2 regions of the Streptomyces yatensis genome follow, and region 2 is predicted to be linked to the other one. Evidence: riboswitches for the same ligand, from Rfam matches in the RefSeq annotation. Region 2 holds a riboswitch; the other holds the start of a gene.
What was found. A riboswitch is a leader RNA that binds a small molecule or an ion and turns the genes downstream of it on or off. The one in region 2 is predicted to bind glycine.

Region 1 (7,564 bases), 5.5 Mb from region 2:
CCTGGCAGAACCGGTCCAGCTCCGCCAGATCCTCGCTCTCGGTCGGCTCGATCATCAGCGTCCCGGCGACGGGGAACGACATCGTCGGCGCGTGGAAGCCGTAGTCGATCAGGCGTTTGGCCACATCGTCGACCGTCACGCCGGTGGCCTTCGTCAGCGGCCGCAGATCCACGATGCACTCATGGGCCACCAGGCCGCCGGGGCCGGTGTAGAGCACCGGGTAGTGCGGTTCGAGACGCTTGGCGACATAGTTGGCGCCGAGCACCGCGACCTGGGTCGCGCGGCGCAGCCCCTCGGCGCCCATCAGCCGGATGTACGCCCAGGAGATCGGCAGGATCCCCGCCGAGCCCCACGGCGCGGCCGAGACCGGGCCGACGCCGGTGGCCGGGCCCGCGGCGGGCTGCAGCGGATGGTTCGGGAGGTAGGGCGCCAGGTGCTCGCGCACCGCGACCGGGCCGACGCCGGGGCCGCCACCGCCGTGCGGGATGCAGAAGGTCTTGTGCAGGTTCAGATGCGAGACATCGCCGCCGAACCGGCCCGGCTCGGCGAGCCCGACCAGCGCGTTGAGGTTGGCGCCGTCCACGTAGACCTGGCCGCCCGCGTCGTGCACGGCCGCGCAGATCTCGGTGATGTGCCCCTCGAACACGCCGTGGGTGGAGGGGTAGGTGACCATCAGCACGGCCAGTTCGGCACCATGCTTCTCGATCTTCGCGCGCAGGTCATCGGTGTCGATCTCGCCGTCCTCACCGGTCTTGACCACGACCACCTTCATGCCGGCCATCACGGCGCTGGCGGCGTTGGTGCCGTGCGCGGAGGACGGGATCAGGCAGACGGTGCGCCGGCTGTCCCCGTTGGCGCGGTGGTAGGCGCGCACCGCGAGCAGCCCGGCGAGCTCGCCCTGGGATCCGGCGTTCGGCTGCAGGGAGACCTTGTCATAGCCGGTGACCTCGGCCAGCCGCTCCTCCAGCTCACGGATCAGGGTCAGATAGCCCTGGGCCTGCTCGGCCGGTGCGAAGGGGTGCAGCGCGCCGAACTCGGGCCAGGTGACCGGCTCCATCTCGGTGGTCGCGTTGAGCTTCATGGTGCAGGAGCCGAGCGGGATCATGCCCCGGTCCAGCGCGTAGTCCCGGTCGGCCAGCCGCCGCAGATAGCGCAGCATCGCGGTCTCGGAGCGGTGCTGGTGGAAGACCGGGTGGGTCAGATAGCCGTCGTGGCGCAGCAGGGCCGCGGGCAGCGCGTCCGGCGCCGCGGCGTCCAGCTCGTCGATCCCGGGGATCCCGGTGGGGTCGCCGTTGCCGCCGTCCACCCCGAAGGCGGACCACACGGCGGCGAGCTGCGCACGGGCGGTGGTCTCGTCGCAGGCGATGCCGACGTGGTCGGCGTCGGTCAGCCGCAGGTTGACCCCGGCCTCCCGGCCCGCGGCGACGACCTCGGCGGCCCGGCCCGGCACCCGCGCGGTGAGGGTGTCGAAGAACGCGCCGTGCACCACCTCGACACCGCCGGCCCGCAGCCCCTCGGCGAGCACGGAGGCGTAGCGGTGGGTGCGGCGGGCGATCGCGGCGAGCCCGTCCGGGCCGTGGTAGACGGCGTACATCCCGGCCATCACGGCCAGCAGCACCTGGGCGGTGCAGATGTTGCTGGTGGCCTTCTCCCGGCGGATGTGCTGCTCACGGGTCTGCAGCGCCAGCCGGTACGCCTTGTCGCCGTCGGCGTCCACGGAGACCCCGACCAGCCGGCCGGGAAGGTTGCGGGCGTAGGCGTCGCGCACCGACATGAACCCGGCGTGCGGTCCGCCGAAGCCCATCGGGACGCCGAACCGCTGGCTGTTGCCCACCGCGATGTCCGCGCCCAGCTCACCGGGCGAGGTGAGCAGGGTGAGCGCGAGCAGATCGGCGGCGACGGTGACGATGGCGCCCAGCTCATGGGCGCGCTCGATGACCGGCCGCGGATCGCGCACCACGCCGGAGGCGCCCGGGTACTGCAGCAGTACGCCGAAGACCCCGCGCTCGGCGATCTCGTCCGGAATGCCCTCGGCCAGATCGGCGACGACGACCTCGACACCGGTCGGCTCGGCGCGGGTCCGCAGGACCGCGACGGTCTGCGGCAGGCACTCGGCGTCGACCAGGAAGACGCCCTCCTTGACCTTGCCGACGCGCCGCGACAGCGCCATCGCCTCGGCGGCCGCGGTGGCCTCGTCCAGCAGCGAGGAACCGGCGGTGGGCAGCCCGGTCAGATCGGCGACCACGGTCTGGAAGTTGAGCAGGGCCTCGAGCCGGCCCTGGGAGATCTCCGGCTGGTAGGGCGTGTACGCGGTGTACCAGGCGGGGTTCTCCAGCACATTGCGCAGGATCACCGGCGGGGTGTGGGTGCCGTAGTAGCCGAGACCGATCATCGACGGCAGCACCTGGTTGCGGTCGGCGAGTCCGCGCAGCTCGGCGATGACCTCCGGCTCGCTGCGGGCCGGGGGCAGGGCATCCAGCGCCTCGGTGCTCTTTATGACCTCCGGTACGGCGGCCTCGGTGAGCTCGTCCAGCGAGCCGAAGCCGACATGGGCGAGCATCTTGGCCTGCGCCTCGCCGTCGGGGCCGATATGGCGCTGCTCGAACGGAGTACCGCGTTCCAAGTCGGAGAGTGCGATGCGATTGGCGGTCATCTGCGGGGGCCTCCTGGTCTGTAACGACCGGCGAGGGGCACCGCGGCGCGGGTGCCCGGACGGCCTCCCCCTCTGTCATCTCAACCTGAGAGCTTCACCGGTCCATATACCGCCTGACCGGTTTTCACCGTCGGTGAGGAGGGGTTCCGGAGCTCTGCTCGCCCGTGGCCCGCCCTGCTTTCCAGAGTGACCTCACCCGCACGGTACGTGTGCCTGAGAGATTCCGGGGAGGGTTTGCTCCTTCGGCGCCTCCGACAGCGTCGGCGGAGGACTCTCCCGCACGGGGTTTACAGCCACAGTCAGCGTACCAGCGGTTCTACCGTGGGGGACGGTCACCGGCGTTCGAGTGGCCGAGCGCGGAGATGTGGCTTTTTGTAGGTATCAATGGTCACTTGCCACCTGTGGGAGAGAGCGTGCAGACCGATATCGACCCGCGGACCCTGATCGGCCGCAAGGCATTCGACCGCGAGGGCTCCAAGATCGGCACCGTGGACGAGGTCTATCTCGACGACGCGACCGGCGAGCCCGAATGGGCGGCCGTACGCACCGGGCTGTTCAGCCGGGACGTCTTCGTGCCGCTCGAACCGAGCGAGGTCGTCGGCGACACCCTGCGGGTGCCGTACGACCGGGCACTCATCAAGGACGCCCCGGACTTCGGCGTCGGCCGCCACCTCTCCCCCGAGCAGGAGCTGCAGCTCTACCACCACTACGGGCTGGACGTCACGGGCTGACCTTGGCGGCTGCGACCGGCCTTGCTGGTGGCCTGGGGCGGCGGCCTGCTGGTGTCCCGGGGCCTGCGCGCGGCCCCGCATGTGGCCTGAGCTCTGCCCTCCGCTTGGCCTGAGCTCTGCCCTCGCTCGTGGCCCAGAGCCTGCCCCCGCTCGGGTCCGACGCCCGGTCCCGGGGCCAGGCCATCCTGTCCCCGGGACTGCTCACGGCCCGGGCCGTTGCCCCGCATACGGCCTGGACCCCGCCCCGCTCAGGTCCGCGCCCCAGCACCGGAACCGAGACATTACGCGCCCGCGGCCAGGGCGTCGGGGCCCGAGGCCTGCTCACGCTCGAGCCCGACGCCCGATCCCGAAACCAGGCCATACGCCCCCGCGGCCAGGCCGACCGGCCCCAGGGCCTGCCCGCCGCCCGGACCGTGGCCCCGCATACGGCCTGGACCCCGCCCCGCTCAAGTTCCGCCCCCCAGTCCCGGAGCCAGGACATTACGCGCCCGCGGCCAGAGCGTCGGGGCCCGAGGCCTGCTCACGCTCGAGCCCGACGCCCGATCCCGAAACCAGGCCATACGCCCCCGCGGCCAGGCCGACCGGCCCCAGGGCCTGCCCGCCGCCCGGACCGTGGCCCCGCATACGGCCTGGACCCCGCCCCGCTCAAGTTCCGCCCCCCAGTCCCGGAGCCAGGACATTACGCGCCCGCGGCCAGAGCGTCGGGGCCCGAGGCCTGCTCACCCTCGGGCCCGACGCCCGATCCCGAAGCCAGGCCATACCAGGCCGACCGGCCCCAGGGCCTGCCCGTGGCCCTGCATACGGCCTGGGGCCCGCCCCCGCTCAGGTCCGCCGTCCGGGCTCGGGGTCAGCCCATCCACGCCCGCGGCCGGTCCACTCGGTCTCGAGGCCAGGTCATCCGGGCCCTCGGTCTGCTCTGAGCCCATGGCTATGCGCTCCCCCGGGTTCCGGCCCGTGGTCCGCTCCCGGCCCCTGGTCCCGTCCGGGGCCAGGTCCGAAGCCGCCTCCGCAGCCACGTCGAGGGGCGGACCCGCGGCGTCCTCCGAGGCCGGGCCCGGGCCCGTGACGGCCTCCCGGGCCACGTTCGGGCGCGGGCACGCGGCGGCCTCCGAGACCAGGTCCGCAGCCTCTCGCGGGATCGAGTCCGAGTCCGTGGCCGCCTCCCGGGCCACATCGGGGCCCGGGCTCGCGGCGTCCTCCGGGACCTTCTCCGGGCCCAGATCCGGGCTCAACTCCGGCGTCGTGACCGCCTCCCGGGCCACGTCCGGGCGCGGACTCGCGGCGTCCTCCAGGACGGGGCCCGCGACCTCCTCCGTGGTCGGGTTCGCCTCCGGGTCCGGGCTCACGGCCCGGTGCGGGGCCAGATCCGCGTCCGGGTCCACGTCCGCGCCCGCGCCCGCGCCCGGAGTCCCGTCCGCGTCCGCGGTCGCGGCCCTCCCCGGGATCGCGTCCAGACCCGGAGCCGCATCCGCCTCCGGTCGCAGCAGGGGCAGCGGTTCGGTTGGCTCCAGCGCTGGGTCGTCCACGGCGAACGTCCGCACCCGCCCCGGCCGCGACCACGGCTCCTCGAAGCGCACGGTCACCCGGCCCACCCCGCTCCCCTGCACCCAGCCGGCCCCGTACTCGGCGTGGCGCACATCGGAGCCCGGCATCCAGCGTCGCGGCTTCCCAGCGTCCTCAGGAGCCTCTCCCGCGCCCTCTGCCACGGACTCCGGCCTCTCGGGGCCCGGCACGCTCCGGGCGTCCCCCAGCGCCTCATGAGCCGCTTGGGCGGCCTGCGCGGCCTGCGCCGCCTGCGCGAAGAGATCCTCCTGGGTGTAGTCCGCCAGACCGCTGACCCCGACCCCCAGCAGCCGCACACCCGCCGTGGTGTCCACGCCGTCGATCAGCCGCGCCGCGGCCTCCCGCACCACCCCCGGATCGTCGGTCGGCCCGCGCAGGGTCTCCGAACGGGTCAGCGTGGAGAAGTCGTACCGCCGCACCTTGATCACGACCGTCCGCCCCGAGCGGCCGGCCTCGCGCAGCCGCCGCACACAGCGGTCGGCGAGCCGCGCGATCTCCAGCTGCACCCGGGTGCGGTCGGTGACGTCGACGTCGAAGGTGTCCTCCACCGAGATGGACTTGGCGTCCCGCTCGGCGACGACGGGCCGCTCGTCCCGGCCCTCGGCCATCAGGAAGAGCGACGCGCCGTGGGCCCGGCCCAGCAGCCGCACCAGCTCGGCCTCGCCCGCCTCCCGCGTCTCGGCCACGGTGTGGATCCCGGCCCGGCGCAGTGTCTCCGCCGTGGCGGGGCCGACGCCCGGGAGTGTCCGCACCGACATGGGGCCGAGCAGCTCGCGCTCCGTCCCCGGGTCGATGACCACCAGCCCGTCGGGCTTGGCCTGCTCCGAAGCGATCTTGGCGAGCATCTTGGAGCCGGCGAGCCCCACCGACCCGGTCAGCCCGGTGGCCGCCTTGATGTCGGCCCGCAGCCGCTCCCCCACGGCGCGCGCCGCCCCGACGGTGGGCTCGGTGCCGCCCGCCTCCAGATCGACGAACGCCTCGTCCAGACTGAGCGGCTCCACCAGGGGCGAGAGCGTGTGCAGCAGGGTCATGACCGCGTCGCTCACCGTGCGGTAGAGGGTGAAGCGGGGGATGAGGAACGCCGCGTTCGGACACAGGCGGCGGGCCTGGGCCATCGCCATGGCCGAGTGCACGCCGAACACCCGGGCCTCGTAGGAGGCCGTGGCGACCACGCCACGCGGCCCCAGACCCCCGACGATCACCGGCTTACCGCGCAGGCTGGGCTTGGATGCCTGCTCCGCCGAGGCGTAGAAGGCATCCATGTCCAGATGGAGAATCGTCGGCGCACCCCTCACACCTACGATGCTGCCGCACACCACTGACAATGGGCGGCACGACGGCCCGGAGGCGGGCCCGGGGCGCCGCTCGGCTCACGTCCGGGGCGGCGCCTGACGAAAAGGCGCCTGGCGAAAAGTGCCCGACGAAAGCTGCCCAGCGAAAGGGCGAGCGCTCAACCGGCCCGGTTGCGACGCGCCGCGAGCTCATCGGTGGGGTTGTGCCGGATCAGCGTCTCACCGGTGTCCACCCGCTCGCCGTGCAGCTGGGACAGCGCGCTCTCGACATCCCGCCAGACGACGCCCACGGCGATCCCGAAGACGCCCTGACCGCCCTGGAGGAGGTCCACGACCTCATCGGGCGAGGTGCACTCGTAGACGGTCGCGCCGTCGCTCATCAGCGTCATCTGGGCCAGGTCGTCGAGCTCCCGGGCGCGCAGATGGGTCACCGCCGCCCGGATGTTCTGCAGCGATACGCCGGTGTCCAGCAGCCGCTTCACGATCTTGAGGACGACCACGTCCCGGAAGCTGTAGAGCCGCTGGCTGCCCGAGCCGTACGCGGGCCGGACGCTCGGCTCCACCAGGCCGGTGCGGGCCCAGTAGTCGAGCTGGCGGTAGGTGATGCCCGCGGCCGCGCATGCGGTGGGTCCGCGGTACCCGACCCGCTCCGTCTCCCCCGCGGCGGGCTCACGCGGCGGTGCTGCCTGTGCCGCGACCCGAGCCTTCAAAGCCGGATCGGCCGGTGCGCTCCCCTGGAGCGTATACGGACCGCCGGCTGCCGTGCCGTCGCCGGTGCTTCTCACGCCGACCTCCGTCCTCGACCTGCCATCTTGAAGGTAGGCAGTCACCCGGGGTGCGTCAACGATCGCCACACTCGGCACGCCGAGTGATAATCACCCTAAGGGTGGTTTCCCGTGTCCCTCGTCCGGGAAAGGCTACTCGAATGCGCGAGCGAGGACCGGCATACCGTTCACTGGCTGCTGGTTCCGAAGTCCTCGGGCGAGATCTGGTCGAGGAACTCGCGGAACTTCTCCACCTCGTCCTCCTGCTCGTCCGGGATCGCGATACCGGCGTCGTCCAGCACGCCGTCGCTGCCGTAGATCGGCGTTCCGGTGCGCAGCGCGAGCGCTATGGCGTCGGACGGCCGGGCACTGACCTCCACGCCGCTGGCGAAGACCAGCTCCGCGTAGAAGACCCCCTCGCGCAGATCCGTGATCCGGACCTCCGTGAGCTGCTGGCCGACCGCTTCGAGTACGTCCTTGAAAAGGTCATGGGTCAGCGGGCGCGCCGGAGCCATGCCCTGCTGAGCGAAGGCGATCGCGGTCGCCTCACCTGGTCCGATC
Region 2 (7,564 bases):
GGAGACGACGTCCTTGGCCCAGATGCGCTCGATGCCGTACTTGACGTCCTTGGACGTGATCGGGGAGCCGTCCTCCCAGGTGATCCCGTCGCGCAGGGTGTAGGTGTAGGTCTTGCCGCCGTTGCTGATCTTGCCGGTGGAGGTGGCGAGGTCCGGGGTCAGCTCGTTCGCGGCGTTGCCCGGCTTCGGCGTGTAGGAGATCAGTTGGCGCGCGTAGAAGCGGGAGAAGTCCCAGGCGAACCCGTAGTACTGGCGCTGCGGGTCGAGGGAGTCGAACTCCTGCTTGTTGATGAACTTGAGGGTGCCGCCCTTCTTGGCGGACTTGGCGGCGACACCCTTCACCGCGGCGTTGAACCCGGCACCCGAGCCCTCGTCGTCGGAACTGCCACCACCGCAGGCGGCGGTGGCCAGCAGGGCGCCGACGACAGCCGTCGCTCCGGCGATCCGCCTGCTTCTCGAGAGCCGTTTCATAGTTGCTGCAACCTCCGGGTTAGCGGTCCTAGGCATGGCGCCGCGGAATACCTTGGGGAGCCTTCTGCCGGATGCGGCAGGGGCTGCTGATGCGTTCGAGTACGACCGGGCGGCCGTGTGCCGCACCGTCATCGGGTGCCCTTCGGATCCAGTGCGTCGCGGACGCCGTCGCCGAAGAGGTTGAAGGCCAGCACCGTGACGAAGATCGCCACACCCGGGATGATCATGAACATCGGGTCGTCCTCATAGGTGCCGACCGCCTTGGAGAGCATCTGCCCCCAGGAGGCGGTGGGCGGCTTCACGCCCGCGCCGAGGAAGCTGAGCGCGGCCTCCGTGAGGATGTTGGTGGGGATCATCAGCGTCGCGTAGACGGTGATCGGCGCCACCAGGTTGGGCAGCAGCTCACGGAAGAGGATGTAGCGCCGGCCGGCACCCAGGCTCCGCGCGGCCTCGATGTACTCCTTCTCGCGCAGCGACAGCGTCTGGCCGCGCACGATGCGGCCGACGTACGGCCAGCCGAAGAAGCCGATGACCGAGACCAGGATGGCGATGCGCACCCCGCTGCCGGTCAGTCCCAGCAGGTCGTTGGGGAGCACCGAGACCAGGGAGATGATGAAGAGCAGCTGCGGGAAGGCCAGCAGCATGTCCATCACCCGGCTGATCACCGAGTCCACCCAGCCGCCGAAGTACCCGGCGATGATGCCGAAGATGGTGCCGAGGACCACCGCGACCACCGCCGCGAGGAAGGCCACCAGCAGCGAGATCCGGGCGCCGTAGACGACGCGGCTGAAGACGTCGCGGCCGTTGGACGGCTCCACGCCGAAGAGGAAGTCCGAGCTGATACCGCCCATGGACCCCTTCGGGGTGCCGAACAGCGGGTCGATCTCCTCCTGGTGGAACTCATTGGGCGGATGCCCGAGCAGGCTCACGATCAGTGGAGCGAAGATCGCCACCAGAACCAGGAAGACGACAACGATGCCACCCGCCAGCGCGAGCTTGTCCCGCTTCAGGCGTGTCCAGGCGATCTGCCGCAGCGATCTGCCTTCGACGGACGCTTTGACCACATCCGCCGCTACATCGGCAGTCGCCACCGGATCGCTGTCCGTGCTCGTGCCGTGCAATGGTGCCGTCATCGTGGTGGAGACCCCTCTCGACCGGTGGTGACCGGCCCACGACTCGCCGCTGTGGCGGCTTTGTTCACAACCCTGGTGAAAGTCGCGTTCTGGTACGGAACCTTCTCGGAAGGGGTCGTACGCAGGAACCGCACCCCTTGGAGCGGGAGTCTTCAACGCGTTTGTGATCACCCGCCAGTACTCCCGGGCAATGGATGCCTAACCGTGATGTGAGGAGTACCGCTCCGCTATACGGACGGTCGCGACACGAGAACGCAGCAGTAACCTCGCGCCCGCTATGGGATGTTCGGCCCCAAAGGCCCGGTAGGCCGGGTGGGCAATCCCGTCAATCGGTGCGCGGACCAGCGGGTCGGCGACGGATCAGCGGATCGGCGGGCGCGGCGATTCGGCGGGCACGGCGGGTCGGCGGGCGCGACGGATCGGCGTGGCGGCACCGGCCCGGCGAGGCAGCGGATCAGCAGAGCCAGCGGATCAGTAGGCGGGACGCGGCGGCGGGTAGCCGTAGCCGTAGGACGGCGCGGCGGGGGCGGTGCCATAGGCGTCGCGGTCGAAGAAGGGCCGGGCGTTGGCCCGCATCCACAGGGCGACGGGGTCGTACTCGTCGGAGAGCGCGACCGTGGAGACCGGCAGCCCGTCCGGCACGGCGGTGATCGACTGCTCCATCATCACCCGCACCGACTGCACCGCCGGTGGGCTGCTGTCGTAAAGATCCAGCCCGATGGCCAGATACGGAGCGCCCAGCGCGGGCTGCACCCAGACGCGCCGCAGCGACCGCACGGCGGTGGTGCGATGCGCGTTCTGCCCCAGCAGGGCGTAGAACTGCGGGATGTCGATGGCGGGGTCGCTCAGCCGCAGCGGCCCGGCGGGCAGCCGGTCCAGACCGCCCGCGATCCGGCGCAGATCCGGCCACGGGATGCCCACTCCGCCGCCGCGGGCGTGGGGGTTGAGCCAAAGACCGTAGCGGTCGCGGTAGAGCGAGTCGGCGATGAGGCGTCCGTCGACCACCTCATGCGCACGGTTCCAGCCACTGGCGGCCAGTTCCTGTGCGGAGGTCACGCACGGGGCGTAACCGAGGCCGTCCACATCCATGTTCCCGTACTGGGCCTCGGGCGTGCCGGGCGCACCGTGCCACAGCAGCATCCAGACCTGGCCCTCGCCGATGGCCCGCAGCAGCGCCTCATAGGCGTCGTACCGGCCGGGAGCGACCTGCTGCAACGCTCGCTCAACCTGGCCGGCCGCCGCCCCCCAATCCGCGCCCGCGCTCACCTGGGTCCGCCCCTTCTCTCGCCCTTTGTCCCGCACCTCACCGGGGAGCGTGCTCGCACCCCTCCTGGTCATCAAACCAGCTTACGGGCCGCCGTAGCGGACCCTGGGGTGAGTCAGAGGTCACGGTCGTAGAACGGCCGTACGCGCCCCATCATCCAGTCGACCACCGGATCCCCCTGCGCCACGTCCAGCAGCACCAGCTGGACCTTCCACCGCACGGGCACCACACCGAGAGCGCGGCCGAGCGCGTCCACCGCCCGCGCCTGGCCGTCGGGGCCGGGGGCGTCGAGCTGCACGCCGACGAAGAGCGCGGGCTCGTCGCCCTCGACGCTGGCCAGCGCGCGCCGGGCGGTCCGCACCCCGGTGTCCTTGGCGAACTCGATCCCGGCGGCGGCCAGGAAGTCCACCGGCTCGTCCTGCCAGTCCGGTTCGAAGAGCCGCACCCTGCCCCCGGTGGCCGGGCCGTCGAGCTCGCTGCGCCCGGCACGGCACAGCTCCCGGACGGCGGCCGGAGGCAGTGGTACGACCACCGCGCCACCGGGGTTCACCGCGATGCCGAGCTGGGGCGGCAGGCCGCGGGCGAACTCCACGGCCGGGGCGATGGTGAAGGACATATGGGAGCCGACGAGCTGCAGGAACTGCTGCTCGGAGCTGAACACCGGGACATACGCGGCGCCTTCGATCTCCACCGTGGGCAGATCCAGGCTCGGGCTGCCCGGGCCACCGCCGTTGGGCAGCGGAACCCAGACATGGCTGCGGGAGAGCGTTTCGACGAGGCGCGCTCCGGCCCCGGGGACGTCGATCGAGGCGGCCATCACCTCTTCGAGCTCATTGCCGGGAAACGCCGGAAACGCCGGAAACGCGGTCTGCGCGCCGTCGGGGAATCCTCCGTGAGCCGGGGCCATGCCGTACTGCTCCGGGAAGCTCATCTTCGTCCAACCGCCATCTCGTCCTACCTGCCCAAAGCACCCTAGCGGCTGGGCGGCCCGGGGCCGGCGGGGGCGGCGTCATCTCCACAGCACTTCCCCACCTCGCCCGGCCCCCGCCGCGGTCACACTGGGTGATGCCGTCATGCTCATTTCCGGCCAAGGTCACCCGGCGTTTCCCTCTCGTCCCCGGGGAGGGCACCCGTCCCCTCCCAGGGCGGGGTTCACTTCCGGTGCGAGCTCATTCGAAGGAGATGCAGCGCAGTTCGCTCGCGGTCGAGCGGTCCAGCAGCACCGCCGAGGCGCACCCCTCCGGCGGCCGCCCCTCCTCCATCCCCGCGATGAGCCGCCGCATCGCGCGCCGATGCCGTCCGAAGGCATAGCCGGAGACCCCGCGGCCACGGGCGGCCTGGCCCTCCAGGGCCACCGTGGCCTCCACGTCCAGCAGCACCATGTGGAGACTGCGGCCCCGGCGCCGCGCGTCCCGGGCCAGCCAGCGGCGGACCCACGGCAGCGCGCCGCAGTCGTGCACCACGACGCTCACATCCGAGCGCAGCGCCCGGCGCAGCCCGGCGTAGTGGGCGTACCGGACCAGCGGGCGATAGAGCGCGTACGGCAGCCAGCCGGGCATCCGGCGCTCCCACGCCTCCCGGGTGTTCTGCGAGTCCACCCGGATGACGACCGTGCCCGTCCCGTCCAGAACAGGCACCGTCCGATTGATCAGCGTGCTCTTGCCGGCGCCCGGCAGCCCGGAGGCGACCAGCACGTCCCCCACCGGGAAGCGCAGCTCACGCCGGTCCGCACCGCCGCCGCGCGCCTGCCCGCGCAGATCGTGCACCGCGATGCGCCGGCCGGGGATGGCCGTCGACCCGGAGGGGATGCGGCCACGCCGTGCCGGCAGGAGCCTTTGTGCGGTCCCGTATGTTCCCTGCCCTTGCACCGTGATCGTCCTCCCAGGTCGGTCAACGCTGCTCGTACCCGCAGAGTGTCAAGAAAAGGTAATGTCCATCAAGGCTGCCTCTGCCCGATCCGGCCGGAGCCGACCCGATCGGGGCTTCCTTTCTCGGCCACACATGCGATGATGTGCGCGCAACTCCATACCGGCCGCTTGAATCCGCGCGGGAGAGTCCTTGGTCACCGGCAATGCGCCGGGTGTCCGGGGCGCCGAAGGAGCAAGTCCTCCCTTGAATCTCTCAGGCCCCGATACCGCGTGGACGAGGCAGATCTGAAAAGCGAGCCGCGGGCGCGGCTCCACCCAAGGTGCAAGCCGGGCCCCTTACGGGCGTCACGGCGAACCTCTCAGGTTCCGATGACAGATGGGGAGGACGCACGCGTCCTTGTCGTCCGTCCTCGCCGTCGCGCGACCCCGATCTCCTGGAGCCTGAATCGTGACCGACGCCCCGCCCACCCCACGCCGTACCGCGCTGGACGCACGGCACCGTGCGCTCGGCGCCACCATGACCGACTTCGCCGGCTGGGACATGCCGCTGCGCTACGGCAGTGAGCGCGACGAGCACACCGCGGTGCGCACCCGCGCCGGGCTTTTCGATCTCTCCCATATGGGTGAGATCTCTCTCATCGGTTCGCAGGCCGGGCAGGCCCTGGACCACGCGCTGGTCGGCCGGCTGTCCGCGCTCGCCGTGGGCCGCGCCCGCTACACCATGATCTGCGACGACGAGGGCGGCATCCTGGACGACCTGATCGTCTACCGCCTCGGGGACGAGGAGTTCCTGGTCGTGGCCAACGCCTCCAACGCCCAGGTGGTGCTGGACGCGCTGACCGAGCGGGCCGCCGGTTTCGAGGCGACCGTAAGGGACGACCGGGACGCCTATGCGCTGATCGCCGTCCAGGGGCCCGAGTCCCCCGGGATCCTGGGCAGCCTGACCGACGCCGACCTGGAGGGGCTCAAGTACTACGCCGGGCTGCCGGGCACCGTCGCGGGCGTCCCCGCCATGATCGCCCGCACCGGCTACACGGGCGAGGACGGCTTCGAGCTGTTCCTGGCGCCCGCCGACGCCGAGCGGGTCTGGGACGCGCTGACCGAGGCGGGCGCCCCGGTGGGCCTGGTGCCCTGCGGTCTGTCCTGCCGGGACACCCTGCGCCTGGAGGCGGGGATGCCGCTGTACGGGAACGAGCTGACCACCGACACCACCCCGTTCGACGCGGGGCTCGGCCGGGTGGTGAAGTTCGACAAGCCCGGCGACTTCGTCGGCCGCCAGGCCCTGGAGGCCGCCTCCCGCGAGGCGGACACCGTCAGCCCGCGCACCCTGGTCGGCCTGGTCGCCGAGGGCCGCCGGGTGCCGCGCGCCGGATACGCCGTGGTGGCCGCCGACGGCTCACGGATCGGCCAGGTCACCTCGGGCGCGCCCTCGCCGACGCTGGGCAAGCCGATCGCGATGGCGTACGTGGACCCGGAGTACGCGAAGCCGGGCACCGAGGGGGTCTCGGTGGACATCCGGGGCACCCGGGAGCCGTACGAGGTCGTGGCGCTCCCCTTCTACCGGCGCGAGCGCTGAGCGGTCCGGCCGCAACACGCCGCGCCCCACTGGCGTCCTCCTCTGGACCGGCACCGAGACCATCGGCGCCGCACCCGGCGTCGCCACATCGCGCCGACGCCGCACCCACCGGCGTCCCACCGGCGTCCCACCGCGCGGGCACGCACCCCCGGCACCGCACCCACCGGCACCGCACCCACCGGCGTCGCGTCCCACCAGCTAAGACCCGTTTCCCAAGCACTCCCCCGTATCCAGGAGAATCGGACCATGAGCAACCCCCAGCAGCTGCGCTACAGCAAGGAGCACGAGTGGCTGTCGGCCGCCGACGAGGACGGCGTGTCGACGATCGGCATCACCGAGTTCGCGGCCAACGCGCTCGGCGATGTCGTCTACGTCCAGCTCCCGGACGTCGGCTCGACCGTCACCGCCGGTGAAACCTGCGGAGAGCTGGAGTCCACCAAGTCCGTCAGCGACCTGTACTCGCCGGTCTCCGGTGAGGTCACCGAGACCAACGAGGACGTGGTGAACGACCCGGCGCTGGTGAATTCCGCTCCCTTCGAGGGCGGCTGGCTGTTCAAGGTGCGGGTGACGGGCGAGCCGGAGGAGCTGCTCTCCGCCGACGCGTACACCGCCTTCGCCGAAAACTGACCCTCCTCTTCCGATCGGGACCCTGATGTCGCTTCTCAACAGCTCCCTGCACGAGCTCGACCCGGACGTCGCCGCCGCCGTCGACGCCGAACTCCACCGCCAGCAGTCCACCCTGGAGATGATCGCCTCGGAGAACTTCGCCCCGGCGGCGGTCATGGAGGCCCAGGGCTCGGTCCTGACCAACAAGTACGCCGAGGGCTACCCCGGCCGCCGCTACTACGGCGGCTGTGAGCACGTCGATGTGGTCGAGCAGATCGCCATCGACCGGGTGAAGGAGCTCTTCGGCGCCGAGGCGGCGAACGTCCAGCCGCATTCGGGCGCCCAGGCCAACGCGGCCGCGATGTTCGCCCTGCTCTCTCCCGGCGACACCATCCTGGGGCTGAACCTGGCGCACGGCGGCCATCTGACCCACGGCATGAAGATCAACTTCTCCGGCAAGCTCTACAACGTGGTGCCCTACCACGTGGACGCCGAGACCGGTCTGGTCGACATGGACGAGGTCGAGCGGCTGGCCAAGGAGCACCGCCCCAAGATGGTGATCGCGGGCTGGTCGGCCTACCCCCGCCAGCTGGACTTCGCGGCCTTCCGGCGGATCGCGGACGAGGTCGGCGCGTACCTGATGGTC

Region 1: another riboswitch for glycine. It lies ahead of gcvP (aminomethyl-transferring glycine dehydrogenase); the one in region 2 lies ahead of gcvT (glycine cleavage system aminomethyltransferase GcvT).

What each region holds. Positions count from the first base shown of each region.
Region 1 covers NZ_CP072941.1:9,036,008-9,043,571, reverse strand. Annotated here, with positions in the region: gene gcvP (aminomethyl-transferring glycine dehydrogenase) at 1-2,653, opposite strand, end outside; glycine riboswitch at 2,719-2,843, opposite strand; glycine riboswitch at 2,845-2,942, opposite strand; gene J8403_RS37855 (PRC-barrel domain-containing protein) at 3,055-3,384, shown strand; gene J8403_RS44075 (DNA polymerase IV) at 4,104-6,242, opposite strand; gene J8403_RS37845 (MerR family transcriptional regulator) at 6,398-7,024, opposite strand; gene J8403_RS37840 (bifunctional nuclease family protein) at 7,192-7,564, opposite strand, start outside.
Region 2 covers NZ_CP072941.1:3,582,834-3,590,397, forward strand. Annotated here, with positions in the region: gene J8403_RS14420 (ABC transporter substrate-binding protein) at 1-471, opposite strand, end outside; gene J8403_RS14425 (ABC transporter permease) at 600-1,604, opposite strand; gene J8403_RS14430 (enhanced serine sensitivity protein SseB C-terminal domain-containing protein) at 2,076-2,870, opposite strand; gene J8403_RS14435 (enhanced serine sensitivity protein SseB) at 2,984-3,799, opposite strand; gene J8403_RS14440 (AAA family ATPase) at 4,038-4,736, opposite strand; glycine riboswitch at 4,906-5,015, shown strand; gene gcvT (glycine cleavage system aminomethyltransferase GcvT) at 5,185-6,312, shown strand; gene gcvH (glycine cleavage system protein GcvH) at 6,559-6,939, shown strand; gene glyA (serine hydroxymethyltransferase) at 6,965-7,564, shown strand, end outside.